3 regions of the Paenibacillus sp. VMFN-D1 genome follow, and region 3 is predicted to be linked to each of the others. Evidence: riboswitches for the same ligand, from Rfam matches in the RefSeq annotation. Region 3 holds a riboswitch; each other region holds the start of a gene.
The links. Region 3 has a riboswitch for cyclic di-AMP ahead of C7820_RS16110 (hypothetical protein). Riboswitches for the same ligand answer to the same signal wherever they lie in the genome.

Region 1 (4,847 bases), 660 kb from region 3:
AGCTCCCCGAAATCAATGCTCAGCTTGATCGCCGGCTTGCGTGCCTCCGGAAAAGGCTCCGCCTTGACCACCGTTCCGATGCGGATGTCCAGCTTCATCAAATCTTCGATGGTTGCCACAACTTTTCCTCCTTCTTATGCCATGATTGTATCTCTCCATTATATCCCTGCCTGTCAATGGCACAAGCACTTTCACCAACCTAAAAAAAGGCTGAACACCGCAGCCCAGATTCCCATAACGTATTTTATCGATATAGCCGCAACTAACAAATTAGCCATATGCCTAACTTTCAAGTGTGCCTTTTCATTGATTGCAAAAATCAATCGTTCATCCTCAAATACGACAGTTAATGACGTATTACTTTAGTATGATGAAATAAATAACTGCGAAGGAGTAGATGAACTTGAAGAGACTCGCTGGGAAAATCGCTCTCGTAACCGGAGGAAGCCGGGGAGCAGGACGTGGGATTGCCGTTGAGCTTGGGAAAGCCGGAGCAGTAGTTTATGTATCCGGAAGAAGTTTACGGGGTACGACTACACACGGTTTTCCAGGCAGTATCGATGAAACTGTGGAGGAGATTCGAAGTCATGGAGGAGAGGCTTACGCATGTCGTTGCGATCATACCCGTGATGAGGATACACAAGCTTTGATCGAGAGAATCCGACAGGAACAAGGACGGCTCCATATCCTAGTGAATAACGTCTGGGGACTGCATGACTTGGAAGTGAATTTACAATCCAAACCATTCTGGGAATATCCGCTGAGCATGTGGGATGCTATGTTTCAGAATGGAGTACGCCTACAAATAGCGACAAACCATTATGCGATCCCGCTTATGCTGGAAGCTGATTCTGGATTGATCGTACATACCACATTTCAGGACCAGGATAAGTATTTAGGAACTTTCTATTACGACCTCGCCAAAAATACCATTAACCGCTCAGTGCTCGGATTAGCTCACGATCTCAAAAGCACTGAAATAACCGTGGTAGCGGTCTCCCCTGGCTGGATGAGAACAGAACTGGTATTAAGGAACTTCGGTACAGATGAAGCTCATTGGAAGGAGGTTGAGGCTCTGAAACACACGGAGTCTCCGTATTACGTAGGGCGGGCGGTGTCAGCCCTGGCTGGGGATGATGAAGTGAAACTGAAAAACGGACTGGTATTACAGGTTGGTGATCTTGCCCAGGAATACGGATTCACCGATATTGATGGACGGTTCATCCCTCCCTTTTTAATATAATCAGTCTCATTGAAAAAACGAATACTCGCTAGAGCTCAGTTAACCGCCTTCTTATCGGGCGGTTAACTTGCTGCCTAATACAGCGAGTAGATCGTTTGGTTAGGGCCAGTGTGACTCAAGATGCGATTTTCTTTCCAGGAGGCAAATCCCATGACCGCGGGCTATCCTCCATAGGCTTCCCGGGTCCGGTAAATATGCTGGTCCATCAAAAAGTTCAGCAGCATGCGGTTGAATGCATGGGGCTGGCATAAATGGGTCGGGTACATCGCATCCTCGATCGTCGCCAGCTGCACATGCCGGAACAGGGTGGCCGCCCGCTGCATTTGCTTGACGAACCACTCGCTTTGGCTGCCTGCGACGCACAGTACAGGCATCGGCAGCCGCGCCAAATTGGCGGGCATCTCCATACGCAGCAGCTCCATGCGCTGCTTGATCGACTCTGTCGGCCGCTTGTGGTACAGCTCCTTGCGGAGGATGCTGTAGACCGGTCTCCACCGGTTATACGTCACCCGCAGCGAGCGGAGGAAAAACTCCGCAGGCAAATAATAAGACAGCCAGCTGCATGCCTCGCAAATATTCAGCAAATGGTTCTTTTTTCCGAAGCATCCCGCGAAGTAGCTATCTACGAGCACCAGGGCGCTGACCCGGTCCGGATGAAGGGCGGCAAACGTCTGGGCGAGCACGCTTCCGCTGGAACAGCCGACCAGCGTCGCCTGCGAAATATGCAGCTTATTGAGCAGCTCGCACAGATCGCTGCATTGGGTTTCCATAATGTGCCCGACCTCCACGTCAAGCTTCCCCGAATTGCCGTAACCCCGGAGGTCCAGCACGATTACCTTCGCCCGCTTGCTGAAATATTCGACCTGGGGCTCAAACATATGATGGGACGACAAATGCCCGTGAATGAACACGATGGGCGTGCCGCTGCCGTGAATTTCATAATATAACGTAGTTCCGTTTACTTGTATCTGGGGCACTTCAAGTTCTCCTCTCTCCCAAATAACCTGTTTTCTCTGTTTGTACAAAATCGCGGGCGCCGCCCGCTTGGGAATCCATGCTTCTCCTTTTTTAAACAACAAAAAAGAAGCACCGGAAAGAGGACACTCTTCCATGCTTCCAAATCCAAGGCTGAATAAGCCTTGCCATCTGCATGAATAACAGCTGCCTCTCTTAATACGCTTGCGTGGTTAGCTGACGGATTCGGGCCAAAGAGTAGCCCTACTCATCACTTTCGAGATTCACCCCATATGCCCGCAGCGGATGCTGCAGACACGACCGGTTCCCCCGCTTTCCGCCTTCGGCGGAAATTCAGCGAATAGACATATTCCATGTACACGCTTCATCCTTCAAAATGAGCGCACAGAAAAACACAGAGCAGATACCCTGTGTTGATGCGTCAAATCACAGTTTCCTCCGCTCTCAACTACGCTTACGAGGTTAGCTGACGGATTCGGGCCGTGAGAGTAGCCCTACGGAAACAGGTGTTATCCTGCCTCCGATTCACCCCTGCAAGCCGCAAGCCCCAGCATAAAGCTCCGTGGGACGAGGACTGCGATTGGTTCCCCCGCTTTTCATCGGAAAATTCAGCGTTCATCAAGTCGCAAATTTTACTCTATTGGATGATGAAATGAATATACGCCTGGGACGGCGAACTGTAAAGCAGGGAAACGATACGATTCCCTGCTTTATTTGGGGATCTGATGGGAAAACGGGTCCTAATCCGTAGGAATCATTGTTTTACGGCCTTTCCTACCGCTTTCCTTAGCTTTGCTGGATAACTGAAGGCGGGAAACCATTCAAATGGCTGAACCCGCCCATTGGATCGGAAAATAATGCCGGAATAGGGCTGAAGCCGCTAGGCTGAAAAAAAGCGGCTTTTTGCCGGGATTTTGGACTTTGCGCTGGAAAGATGCTGGTTTTGATCCGAAAAATCCGCCTCGTCTTCTTGCCAAAGATATCCCTTGGACGTATGATGCGGATAGTTTACCAATCGGACACATGTATGGAACCCTACTTGCCGTGACGATCCGGAACAAGATGGCAGGGAGTATACATGAAATCACGGTCAAGGAGGATGTCGCGATGAACCGGGCTTTGATCTCCACCATCGAACTGTTTGAAATCGATCTTCCAAGGTACCAGCACCACAGCCTGGGCTGGCTGGAAAACTGCCGGATCGGCATTATGAAGCTGCCTTACTCGGGAGAGGAAGGGCTTGCCGAGGGCCTGCTGTGCTCAGGCAAGCAAGCCTTCGATCTGGTACGGTGGGGCTGCCGCCTGCGTTATATTTGCGGACTGACGCTGGAAGAGGCCATCACCGCGACGGCCATGAACATTCTGAAGCAGCCGGACCACAATCAGTACCCGCTCGCGCTGATGGCGCTGCTTGATGTCAGGTCACGCTTGGAGCAGCATACCGCGCGCACAACAGCCGAACACATGGGAAGATCCCTTGATGCCGGCCTTCTCGAGCGGAACCGTACGGCTTACGCCGAAGGAGCTGCAGCATCGCTGCGCATCGGGGGAGGAACGTCGCTAGCGATCTCCGGCCTGACGGCTGACCTTGGTACGGAAGTCCAGGCGAAAGCTCCCGTCAACCGCCTCCCGCTGCTCGGCCGGGAGTTCCCGACGGATACCCGCGCCTTGATCCGCCGCTCCTCGGCATATCTGTCCCTGTTCGGCGCCAGCACAAAGAACCGCCACCCCGGATAATCCCCGAGTGGCGGTTTTTTTGTGCTGCCTGCGCGGGCGGCTACAGCGCCTGCTCCTCGCTGCGAAGCTGCACCAGCGCTTTTCGCTGCCAGGCCTTGCTCCTCCAGCGGACCCAGAGCAGGATGCCCCGCAGCCATTCGTCGGCAATAAACGCCGCCCAGATGCCGTACAGGCCGTATCCCCAATAGATGCCGAGCAGGTACGTCAGCGGCACGCTAAAGAGCCAGGTCACCGTGATGGACACGATCATGGCGGACCGGGCGTCGCCGGCGGCCTGCAGCGACCGTTCCAGGATGACGTTGAAATTGCGCCCCGGCTCCAGCAGAAAGCTCAGCAGCAGCAAGGCCGCTCCCATCGCGATAATGTCCGGGTCGGTCGTGAACAGCTTCATCAGCGGCTGCCGGAACAGCGTCAGCACGGCGACGGCCGCCAGCGTGATCAGCTCGCTGCGGATCAGATTCCGGATCACCTGCTTGTAGGCCTCTTCCCTCTGGCCCGCGCCGACCAGCTGCCCGACGATGATCTGCCCGCCCCGGCCCAGCGAGACAGCCAGAATCATGACGAAGAACATGATGTTCTGCGTGTAAATTTTCGTTGCCAGCACGCTGGCCCCAAGCGACGAAATAAAGGCCGTGGTCACAAACTGGTTGGCGGAGTAAGACAAGGACACGGCCGAGGACGGCACGCCGACGCGCAGCACCTTCCCGATATGCTCACGGCTCCACACGAACAGGTCGTTCCAGCGGATGTAGACGCCCGCCGCCTTGCGGAGCAGCACCAGATTGACGGCCAGCCCGACGCACTGGGCAAAGGCGGTGGATATCGCCACCCCGACGACGCCCAGCTTCGGAAAGCCTCCAGGGCCGTAAATAAACAGGTAATTGCCGAAAAT
Region 2 (4,847 bases), on a different contig from region 3:
CACTATGTATAATTCCCTGTTACTTCTTATTCGTTCGCAACTTTGTGTCAGGTAAAGATTACAAAGTTGTTACTATCGCTGGGACTATTGTAACAAAGGAATCGGACTTTGGCAATTGTTTCTAACAGAAAAAGAAGATTTGTAGGAAAATTTATAGGAAATGATGTTTATTTGTTGGACGAGTGGGTAAAAGAAATGACAAGGGTGGAAAAAACAGGAGAAAACCGTGGATTTACTCATGTAAAAATTTTTTTTGAATTGCTGTTACCTTTTGGGTGGTTCGTACGTCTAATAAGTAACAACAAACCCGCGGGGCGATTTCGGCAAAAATCAGCGGCGCGGGTTGTTCTGGATATGCATTGTTTTCGAGAGATAATCAATTGTAAACCGCAGCTTGGTATTTGGCCGTACTCATGACCCGTTTGGCGCCAACGTAGCGGTTGGCGTAGTAGCTTTGGCTCAGTTTGCTGATGGTAACGCCTTTCGAAGAGGACGCGTGTGCGAATTTTCCGTTGCCGATGTAAATGCCGACATGGGAAACGCCTGCGCCTAGAGTGTTAAAGAAAACCAGGTCTCCTGCTCTCAGCTGGCTTTTGGAAACAGCGGTACCTGTTTTATACTGCGCAGCAGATTGACGCGGGAGGGTTAACCCCAGCTTTTGGTACACGTAACGGGTAAAACCGGAGCAATCGAAGCCGTTCGTAGTTGTTCCGCCGGTTTTGTAAGAAACGCCGATCGTGTTGTTAACGATGTGATTCAGAGATGAATCCGCAAATACGCTGCCGGTGCCCATGGAGAACGCAAGTGTAAGGCCCAGCGCTGCGGCTGCCAACTTCTTCTTCAAAAAAATAAACCCCTTCCAATGCCTGCGAGGTTAGCTTAAGGATTCGGTAGAAGGTCCCCTATGATCCCTCTGTAGCGAGATCAATTCACCCAAAATTGGATCCCCCGCTTCCTGGTGCCCGGGAATTCGGCTCGTGATGATTGCACCGGAAATGGACATGCTGACAAGTTACCTATAATCGTACATACCAATCAAATGAACGGACAAATGATGAAATCAGTTACAGCAAAGTCAAAATCGTTACAGCAAAGATTACAAAGTTGTTACTAAGTTCGTACTCGGATTATTTTAACAGAGGATTTATACTTTGGCAAATGGTTAACAATCATTTTACAACAAAAACCCCGCCTCTTTTCAACAGAAAGAGACGGGGTTCTTCTTTTATCAGCGGATTAAAGTGATGACAAAATTTTAACTATTCCGAAATATTTTTTTTCGTACGGTTCATTTGCTGATGCCACAAATCATATTGGGAGGAGATATTCCATAATTTAAAGATACAGCTGACCATATGATAGCCCTGTTGGATAATCAGGGTGGCAAGCCCTGCCCAGATCAGAGAGACGCTGCTGGTAATGCCATACAAGAGCAGGCTGACCGCGCCCAGCAGAACGGATATGCCGATGACCGGCAGCGCGCTTCGCAGGCAGATCCAGAGTGAGGAGAACATGCTGGTTCCACCGGTTTTGCCAAACTGCATGAACAGAATCATCTGATGGACGATGTAGCAGTACAGAAGCCAGACTGCCATGTACGGGATGCAGTGAAGCAGCTGGGCATGGTTTTGGATCGCGCTGAGCAGGATTGGATACATCTTCGGGATCATCCAGTATAACGGAGCGGCGATAAGCACCCATTCGATCAGGTGAAAAAGAAACACCGTTTTGCCGTGCAGCTTCATGCCCTGGAAGAAAAACAGTCCGCGTTCCCCCTGATGCTCCCGGTGCAGGCCGTAGAAGATACCCGCGTGGATAAAAGGGGTCAGCAGCACGCGTAGGGCGACCATCCCCAACAAAACCCATAGGTAGGTATGCACGGTGCTGCTTTGGGTCAAGCTCATTTGTCCCTCCACATAATAGAGGACCTGGCTGAGTTCGGTCGGCGGGGGATCGGGATACCGCATCAGCAGCGGCACGACCGCCGAATCGATCAGACGGTACAGGAAGTAGCCCCAGAGCAGCTGGTACAGGAACATGATGATCATGACATAAAATTGGTCTTTGACGCTTTTCCAACCGTTAACAATATAGGATTTCACTGCTCTCACCTCACCAGGACAGACTTCCAAGCAGGGTTTCAATCAGCTTGGTAATGCTTACGTTCCAGCGGAGGAGCACTTTATGATCCATGTCCGCCTTCAGGTAGTTGTTCACATGTTTGTTTTCCAGCACGACCGTATAGCCGGGATCGATCATGGCCCAGGCCAGCGGGGAGCTGTATGTCAGCTTGAACTGGGTGCTGGCGTTCTTTACGTCCCAAACCTTTTTGATCTGATGCCCGTCCGTAAATGTGAACAGAATCGGCACCTGCGGCAGATCGCCGCCCTTTTTGCTGACCTTCACCATAGAATCGTAGCGGGGCTGCGCCGAATCCTTATCCTTGCGCACCGTAATTTCATCGACCGAAAAATCGGCCATCTGGCTGCCATATACATATTGATCGAAGAAGGTCTGCCACGACTTGCCGGTTACCTGTTCGACCACCTTTTGAAAATCAGCCGTGGCAGGATGTTCGAAACGGTATTTCTTCGCATAGGTGGACATGATTTTCTTCATGGTCTGGGCGCCGGTCAGCGTCTCCATTTCTTTCAGGACCATCTTGCCACGGTAATACACGTTCAGCGCATATTGATTCTGCGACGTATATTTCCAGGCGTCCTGGGTCAGCGGCGCAGGCGAAGCGATGAGCGAGGACTGGATCGGCAGATTGGGGATGACGCCGTATTCCTGCTCCATCAGCTTATCCTCAGCGTAGGAGGTGAAGCCTTCGTCCAGCCAGGCCTCCTCGAACTCGTTGCTGGCGATCATGCCGTAGAAGTACTGATGGCCGATTTCATGGATGACGGTCCGCTCGAGGTCGTAACCCGGGGAGTCGTCCTTGGCCCCGAAGGCCGTAATCAGCGTCGGATACTCCATGCCGCCTGCCCCATTGCCTGCTTCGGGCGGAACGACGATAGACAGGGTGGAATACGGATACTTCCCGTACCATTTGCTGAAATATTTAAGCGCGGCCTTGGCGGCGTAGAAATAGCGCTCCTTCAAATCCTTGTGGGCGGGATCGAGATACAGCTTGATCCGGACCCCGGGCACCTCCGCTGAAGAGAACGGCTCCTCGGCGACGATAAAGTCGGGGGATGCGGCCCAGGCAAAGTCATGTACGTCGTCGGCGTAGAACTGATAGATCTTCTCGCCGTTCTTGATCTGTGAGTTCTGTACCGGGAAACCGGTTGCGGCCACCGTGTAGTTCTTCGGTACGTGAATGCGGACGCTGTAAATGCCGAAATCGGAGTAGAATTCCGAATTGCCGTGGTACTGGTGCAGGTCCCAGCCCTCGCTCGTCCGGCCGCGCGTTCCCACGGGCTCGTAGACGGCGATTTTGGGGAACCACTGCCCGGCCATGACAAAGTTGCCGGCGGTCCCCATTCGGGCGAAGATTTTGGGCAGTTGGACTTCGAATTGCATGGTCAGCGTGATGCTTTCGCCTGGTTTCACCGGCCGCGGAAGACGCACCTTCATCAAGGTCTTGTCCTTCGTATTGCCGTCATCCGGCTGCACGTATTGAATCCGGTGCATCAGCGACAGACCGTCGGCAGTCTTCATCGCAGTCAGGGTCATGGACCCAAAGCCGTCGGCAGGCATCGTGTCATTGCGCAGCTTACCGCCGGATTCCTTCATAAACGTCGTATCCATGGAAGCGAAGGCGTTCGGATAGAGGTGAAAATACAGCTCGTTTACCGTTTTTTTGCCGGGATGAGTCCAGGTCAGGGTCTGGGTTCCTTTAATTACCCGGCTATCCGGATCAAGGGTCGTATCGATGTGATATTCCACCACCCGCTTGCTGAGCACCTCCGCGGTCGGCTGCTGGACGCTCTCCATCGGTGACGGAGGCTTGTAAGCCGCTGGAGGCTTGGCCTTATCCGGAGCGTAGGAAGGCATGGACTCGGGCGAATCCTTAAAGACGAACCACAGTGTTCCCGTAATCAGGAGTACAAGAACGAGAAAGGATAAAAAGACGAGTTTGGCGCGTGCTGGGGCCATATACGAATACCTCCCGTTGACAAGCATCTACAGCATGTATATGTTGGCTTTCCAGCGATTATTAGTTAAAATAAAATTAAGTTGGACGGGTATCCACAAATCGCGGAGGCGCAGCGCAGCGTTTCTGTTTTCAAATAGGAGGAACATCGGAAATGGACAACAAGGAACAGGTAGGCAAGAAGCCCATCGCACTGAATATCGTCAGCGGCAAGAGCAAGCACAAGATGGGTTTTGGGGCAGGCTCTATCGATCTGAACAACATTTCTCCAGTCATTATCGACCGCGGCGAAGCCGTCATCGATATCGGAGCGATGCACGCCAAGAGCAAGCCGGAGCGCCGCATTCGCTTTACGCCGAACCGGGAGGAAGTCCCGAACGGACGCCAGGTGTGGATCGTATGGGTCGCGGTGGACCGGAACGAGGATGGACAATTCTACGGCGGTGCCACGGCCAGTGAGATGTGGATCGATGAAGAAGAGAGACGGGGCTGGAAAATCCTTGCCGATCACGTGAACCGGATGGATGCCGCGCTGAAGCGGAAATTTATGCTGGACGAATTGGGATCTGAGGAAAAGACGCTGCTGAAGAACCTGCTGGTGTCGCATAATGAGCAGTGGTGGGAAGCTTCGCCGGATGAGCTGAAGAAGGCGCTGGAGGTATAGCGTAAATCGCGGGCTCTCCTCGTTATAAGAACAAAGGACCTGTTCCTGCTGACGGATGTATCGATCCGTGGGCAGGGCAGGTCC
Region 3 (4,847 bases):
GCGGCGGTGGTGACGGTTGTGAACAACGCGGACTGCGCGATGCCAAAGCGCACCTCCTTGCCTTCCATGCTGCCGGCCGTGCTGTTGATTCCCAATTGGTTGATCAGCGGGTTGCCGGCTTTTTCCGAGAAATACGTCAGGCACAGGAACGCTACGAACAGCGTCATCATGACGCTGAAAATCATCCAGCCCTGCTTCTTGTTCCGGGCGAACCGTCCGAACGTGTAAGGCAGTGACGCCGAAATCGTCCACATGCTGAGAATTTCGATTACGTTGGTCAGCGGGCTTGGGTTCTCGAACGGATGGGCCGAGTTGACACCGAAGAAGCCTCCCCCGTTCGTTCCGAGGTGCTTGATCGATTCCAGCGAGGCTACAGGACCCAGCGGAATCTGCTGCACGCCGCCTCCCAGCGTTTGCACGGCCCGCATCGGCTCCAGCGTCTGCGGCACTTTGAGCCCGACCAGCACCAGGGTTACGATGAGGGCAAGCGGCACGAACAGGCGGACATGCGCCTTGATAAAATCCTCGAAGAAGTTCCCGAGCCCCTCACCCCTGCGGGTGATGCCGCGCATAAAAGCAATCGCGATAGCCAGGCCCGAGGCTGCCGAGGTAAACATCATCATCGTGATGACGATCATTTGGCCAAAATAAGACATGCCGCTCTCTCCGCTGTAATGCTGGAGGTTCGTGTTCGTCATAAAGCTGATGACCGTGTTGAAGGACAGGCTCGCCTCCATATTGCCGATGCCGCTCGGGTTGCCCGGAAGGGCGCCCATCGTTCGCAGCAATATATAGCTGATCGCTACCAGAAAGATATTGGTTGTGATCATGCTGAGCGCGTACTTTTTCCAATTCATGCTGCCCCGCTGCTTCAGCCCGATGATCCGGTATAGAACTCTTTCTACGCCGCCGAAAATCCGGTCCGTCCGGTTCGGTTCATTGGAGAACATATGATATACGTAAGTGCCTACCGGCTTCACGAGCAGCAGGAGCACGAAAATGACGATACAAATTTGCAAAATATCCAAGGCTGGCTTCCCCCTCTTACGAGCATGTTCTGTTTTGGCCCCTTGAGGCTTACAGATTTAAAATACCGGTCAAAATTTTTCCGGATGGATCAAGGCGTAAACCAAATAGATAAAGACAAGCACGGCGAATGCCCCAACGACAATCATTGGTCTTTGCCCCCTTCTTCCACCACTCGGCCGCACCAATGAAGAAATAACAAGAACACGCCAAAGGTGGCAGCGAGCGCAAGTATCATATATACATCCATCATCGTTTCCGGTCTCTCCTTTGCATGGTTAGAATCATCTTTATTTCAGTAAAAATCCGACTTCGCCGTTTAAGGTATAAATGATGTGATCTGCACCAAGCCCCCGGTAAATGCCGGGTGAGCTGCCCCTCTGCGTAATGACATATACCGGTTCCGACGTCCAGGGACGGCAGATCTGCAAATAGCGGCAGGTCAGGTTGAGGCTGCTTTCAAACAGAAAGATTTTGCCGACCTCTATTTCGGGCACCACCCAATCCTCCGCGTGATTCGTATTCAGCCGGATGATCCTCTGCACCCCCATTTTTCTCAAAAGGCGTTCCTCCCGGGCACTGTTGGTCAGAACGGCAAAGGGCCTCTTCCAATACATCAGCAGCTTGATAAAATTGCGTCCCGCCTCGTTCGGCGCGGTCACGATGACGACGTTGTCCATTTCAAAGGCTCCTCCTGTGCGGCAGCCGCGAATACGCAAAAGAAGCCGCAGGGAAAGAAGGACCTTTCCCGCGGCTTCTTGAATGTGGACGAATATGAAGGATCGTCCTATATTCAAAATGCGCACGACAAGTGCTGCCTCTCCCGTTACGCTGACGAGGTTAGCTGTCGGATTCGGGCGTGAGAGTCGCCCTACCTTCCGGTACTTACCGTACCGGAAAGATTCACCCCGGCGGCTTCCATTCCAGGCGGCCGCTGTGGTTCCCCCGCTCCCGGCCGTATCCGGCCGAAATTAAGCGTTATTGATAAGTGTATGTGATTGTGATGAATGCTCTCTTTTGTTCCAGTAAGCTAAAAAAGGGTAAAAAAAACACAGAGGCCAGCTGATCCCCCTGTGATCCGAAAGTTTATTCGGGTCGCAAGTTTCATCATTCCTCTCTCAAACGACGCTTACGAGGTTAGCTGACGGATTCGAGCGGTGAGAGTCGCTCTACCCGGCCGGATCCATGGCATCCGTAGCCGGGATTCACCCCTGCGGCTGGCAGCAGACCCCCGACTCTCACACCGGTTCGCTGCTCCATGGCACGCGTTTGGTTCCCCCGATTTCCGCGCTTTTTTGCGGAAACTCAGCGATTAGTAATGGAAACTGTATTGAATACGCTCTGAATCATACACCCGCTCCTTCCAAGCTGTAAAGGCAGTCTAAAAATCATGAACCGCGAATTTTGGAACATTCAGGACCTTATTAGCGCTTACATTTTGGCTTTTTGACTTCTACCTCTTCCATGCTCCCGATTTGACGCATTTATGGAATCCAGGTCATTCGGGGACACTGGCTCGCAGGAATATCCGCATTGACTTTACAGTTCAATCGTTTAAAATTAAATTGTGTGCTTGGTAAATGCTTCGGCTGGATGATGATTCATAGCAGTACAAAAGGAGGAGGATGGCAGTGAGCGTCTATGATTTTCAAGTGAACACGCTGCGCGGCAAAGAGGTATCGTTAAAGGAATATGAAGGTGACGTGCTGCTGATCGTGAACACGGCCAGCAAATGCGGATTTACGCCGCAGTTTCGCGGGCTGCAGGAGCTGTACGACGAGTTCCGCGACCATCATTTTCAAATTCTCGGCTTTCCGAGCAACCAGTTTGCCAATCAGGAGCCGGGTACCAGCGAGGAGATCGGCGAATTCTGCCAGATGAATTACGGGGTCACGTTCCCGATGTTTGAGAAGATCGACGTCAAGGGCAGCAACGCCCATCCACTGTTTCAATACCTGACCCGGGAAGCGCCGGGTGTGCTCGGATCGAAAGCGGTCAAGTGGAACTTTACCAAGTTCCTGGTCGATTCCAAGGGCAGGGTCATCAAGCGTTACGCGCCCAAAACGACACCGGACAAAATCGAAAACGACATCCGTAAGCTGCTTGCATCCGGAAAAAGCGAATAGGCAAATCAGCCCTACAAAATAACGCTACTTGCTGCGATCCGAATTCACTAGCTTTGCGGGACCCCGAAATATACGAAAATGCAATAAGCAAAAAAAGAAGCTCCCCTGGATTTCTCCAAGGAAGCTTCTTTCTGTGTTCATAGATGCGGTAGAGAGGACTCGAACCTCCACGGGCGTACGCCCACTACCCCCTCAAGATAGCGTGTCTGCCATTCCACCACTACCGCATAATATCCAAAGTTCATTTAGCGAACTTTTTTATTATACACAAAATCATCCGAATTGTAAAGGGAAATACATTAAAACACCATCCATGTAATATTATATAACACATAAAACAACAAAAACAGTGATTAAGTCGCCCTAACATTGACAAATCACAATATTTATGTAATATTAACTTACAAATAATAGTGATCGATGATTTAACTTCGCAATTCATGTAATATTTATTACCACAACAAAATGGAGGTGACCGCGTTGAACGACAAAAGCACCAAACTGCTCGATTACGTGCAAACGCTGGATAACGACTTGTCGGTCGGAGGCTTCAGCCATGTGTTCGACCTCCAAACCCGGATTGCAGAAGGGCGCATCCAGAGCCAGGAAGAGCTGGAAGGGTTCATCCTTCATCCGATGATGAATCGTTTGGTCCGCCAAGACGGCGCGGCCATTCTGGCGATTTACGCAGCTGCCGACCAACGGGATATCCGTCAGATCGCCCGGATTGACCGGTACATCCTCGGAAGAATCGCTGCCCATGAAAATGATGAAGCGGTGCGCCAACGGGGCAGAAGACTTTTGAAACTGGCCCAGGCTCTGTACCCCTGGCTCAATCTAAAGGTTCTTGACGAACTCGCGCAGAAGGAGCTGTCTCCCGTCTGCCTGGCCACGGCGCATGCCTATGTCAACTATCAGCTCGGGTCCAGCCGCGACCACACCGTTTATGGCTATATGCAATCTGCGGTCTGCACATGCATCCAGCTCGCTGCCCGCTCGCTGAGCATTCCGCCTCACGACGCCAAAGCGTTGGCCGGCAAATGGACGGCTGAAATGGAGCGCGCATGGACAGCGGAGAAAGACTCCCTGCCCACAGACCTTTTCAATATCCAAGAGAACGACTCCCATATCGCCTCGTGATCTCTTTAACAACACCACAAAGGCACTCCGCTCTGCCCTGCCGCAGCGAAGTGCCTTTTCTGTTCCCATGTATGTACTTGACCTTCATCTTACTGATCGCGGGACTGGTTCTTCCGGTATTCCACAAACTTGATGTACTCCTTGATAAACTCCTTCTCGTGATCGGATAGCGGCATTTCGTTTAACTGCCTTCCGTTTTCCCACAAATAAGGATCCTGCTGCTCTTTCACCATATACGGCCCCGGTTCCTTACCCAGAATCAGCCAATCAAGGCTGACGCCGAAAAAGCTCGAAATTTCGATCAATTTATTGGTGCTCGGGGTGGACTTCCCCCTTTTCCAATCTCCGAAATTCCCCGTGCTGATATTAAGCTGCTCGCAAAACGACTTTTTGGTCATCCCCTTCTGCTTAATCAATGCCTCAATACGTCCGTAAATGGATTGCATAAAAAACCGCCTTCCAGTCATGTCGCAAAAAAAACGACGCATTTAAGTAATTTTACGCTTGAAATATGACGCAAAAACGTGTATAGTATTCTTTATATTAGGAATTTCC

Region 1: another riboswitch for cyclic di-AMP. It lies ahead of C7820_RS19400 (alpha/beta fold hydrolase); the one in region 3 lies ahead of C7820_RS16110 (hypothetical protein).
Region 2: another riboswitch for cyclic di-AMP. It lies ahead of C7820_RS32670 (C40 family peptidase); the one in region 3 lies ahead of C7820_RS16110 (hypothetical protein).

Annotation. Positions count from the first base shown of each region.
Region 1 is NZ_QRDU01000002.1:844,929-849,775, reverse strand. It holds gene csaA (chaperone CsaA) at 1-119, opposite strand, end outside; gene C7820_RS19405 (SDR family NAD(P)-dependent oxidoreductase) at 398-1,243, shown strand; gene C7820_RS19400 (alpha/beta fold hydrolase) at 1,405-2,220, opposite strand; cyclic di-AMP (ydaO/yuaA leader) riboswitch at 2,404-2,567, opposite strand; cyclic di-AMP (ydaO/yuaA leader) riboswitch at 2,655-2,842, opposite strand; gene C7820_RS19395 (hypothetical protein) at 3,326-3,955, shown strand; gene C7820_RS19390 (MATE family efflux transporter) at 3,996-4,847, opposite strand, start outside.
Region 2 is NZ_QRDU01000011.1:17,773-22,619, forward strand. It holds gene C7820_RS32670 (C40 family peptidase) at 377-844, opposite strand; cyclic di-AMP (ydaO/yuaA leader) riboswitch at 849-986, opposite strand; gene C7820_RS32675 (hypothetical protein) at 1,260-2,102, opposite strand; gene C7820_RS32680 (M1 family metallopeptidase) at 2,113-4,101, opposite strand; gene C7820_RS32685 (YwhD family protein) at 4,254-4,763, shown strand.
Region 3 is NZ_QRDU01000002.1:181,677-186,523, reverse strand. It holds gene kdpA (potassium-transporting ATPase subunit KdpA) at 1-1,028, opposite strand, end outside; gene kdpF (K(+)-transporting ATPase subunit F) at 1,098-1,175, opposite strand; gene C7820_RS16110 (hypothetical protein) at 1,317-1,706, opposite strand; cyclic di-AMP (ydaO/yuaA leader) riboswitch at 1,842-2,014, opposite strand; cyclic di-AMP (ydaO/yuaA leader) riboswitch at 2,137-2,347, opposite strand; gene C7820_RS16105 (glutathione peroxidase) at 2,658-3,152, shown strand; tRNA gene C7820_RS16100 (tRNA-Leu) at 3,297-3,379, opposite strand; gene C7820_RS16095 (urease accessory protein UreF) at 3,633-4,292, shown strand; gene C7820_RS16090 (helix-turn-helix domain-containing protein) at 4,382-4,738, opposite strand.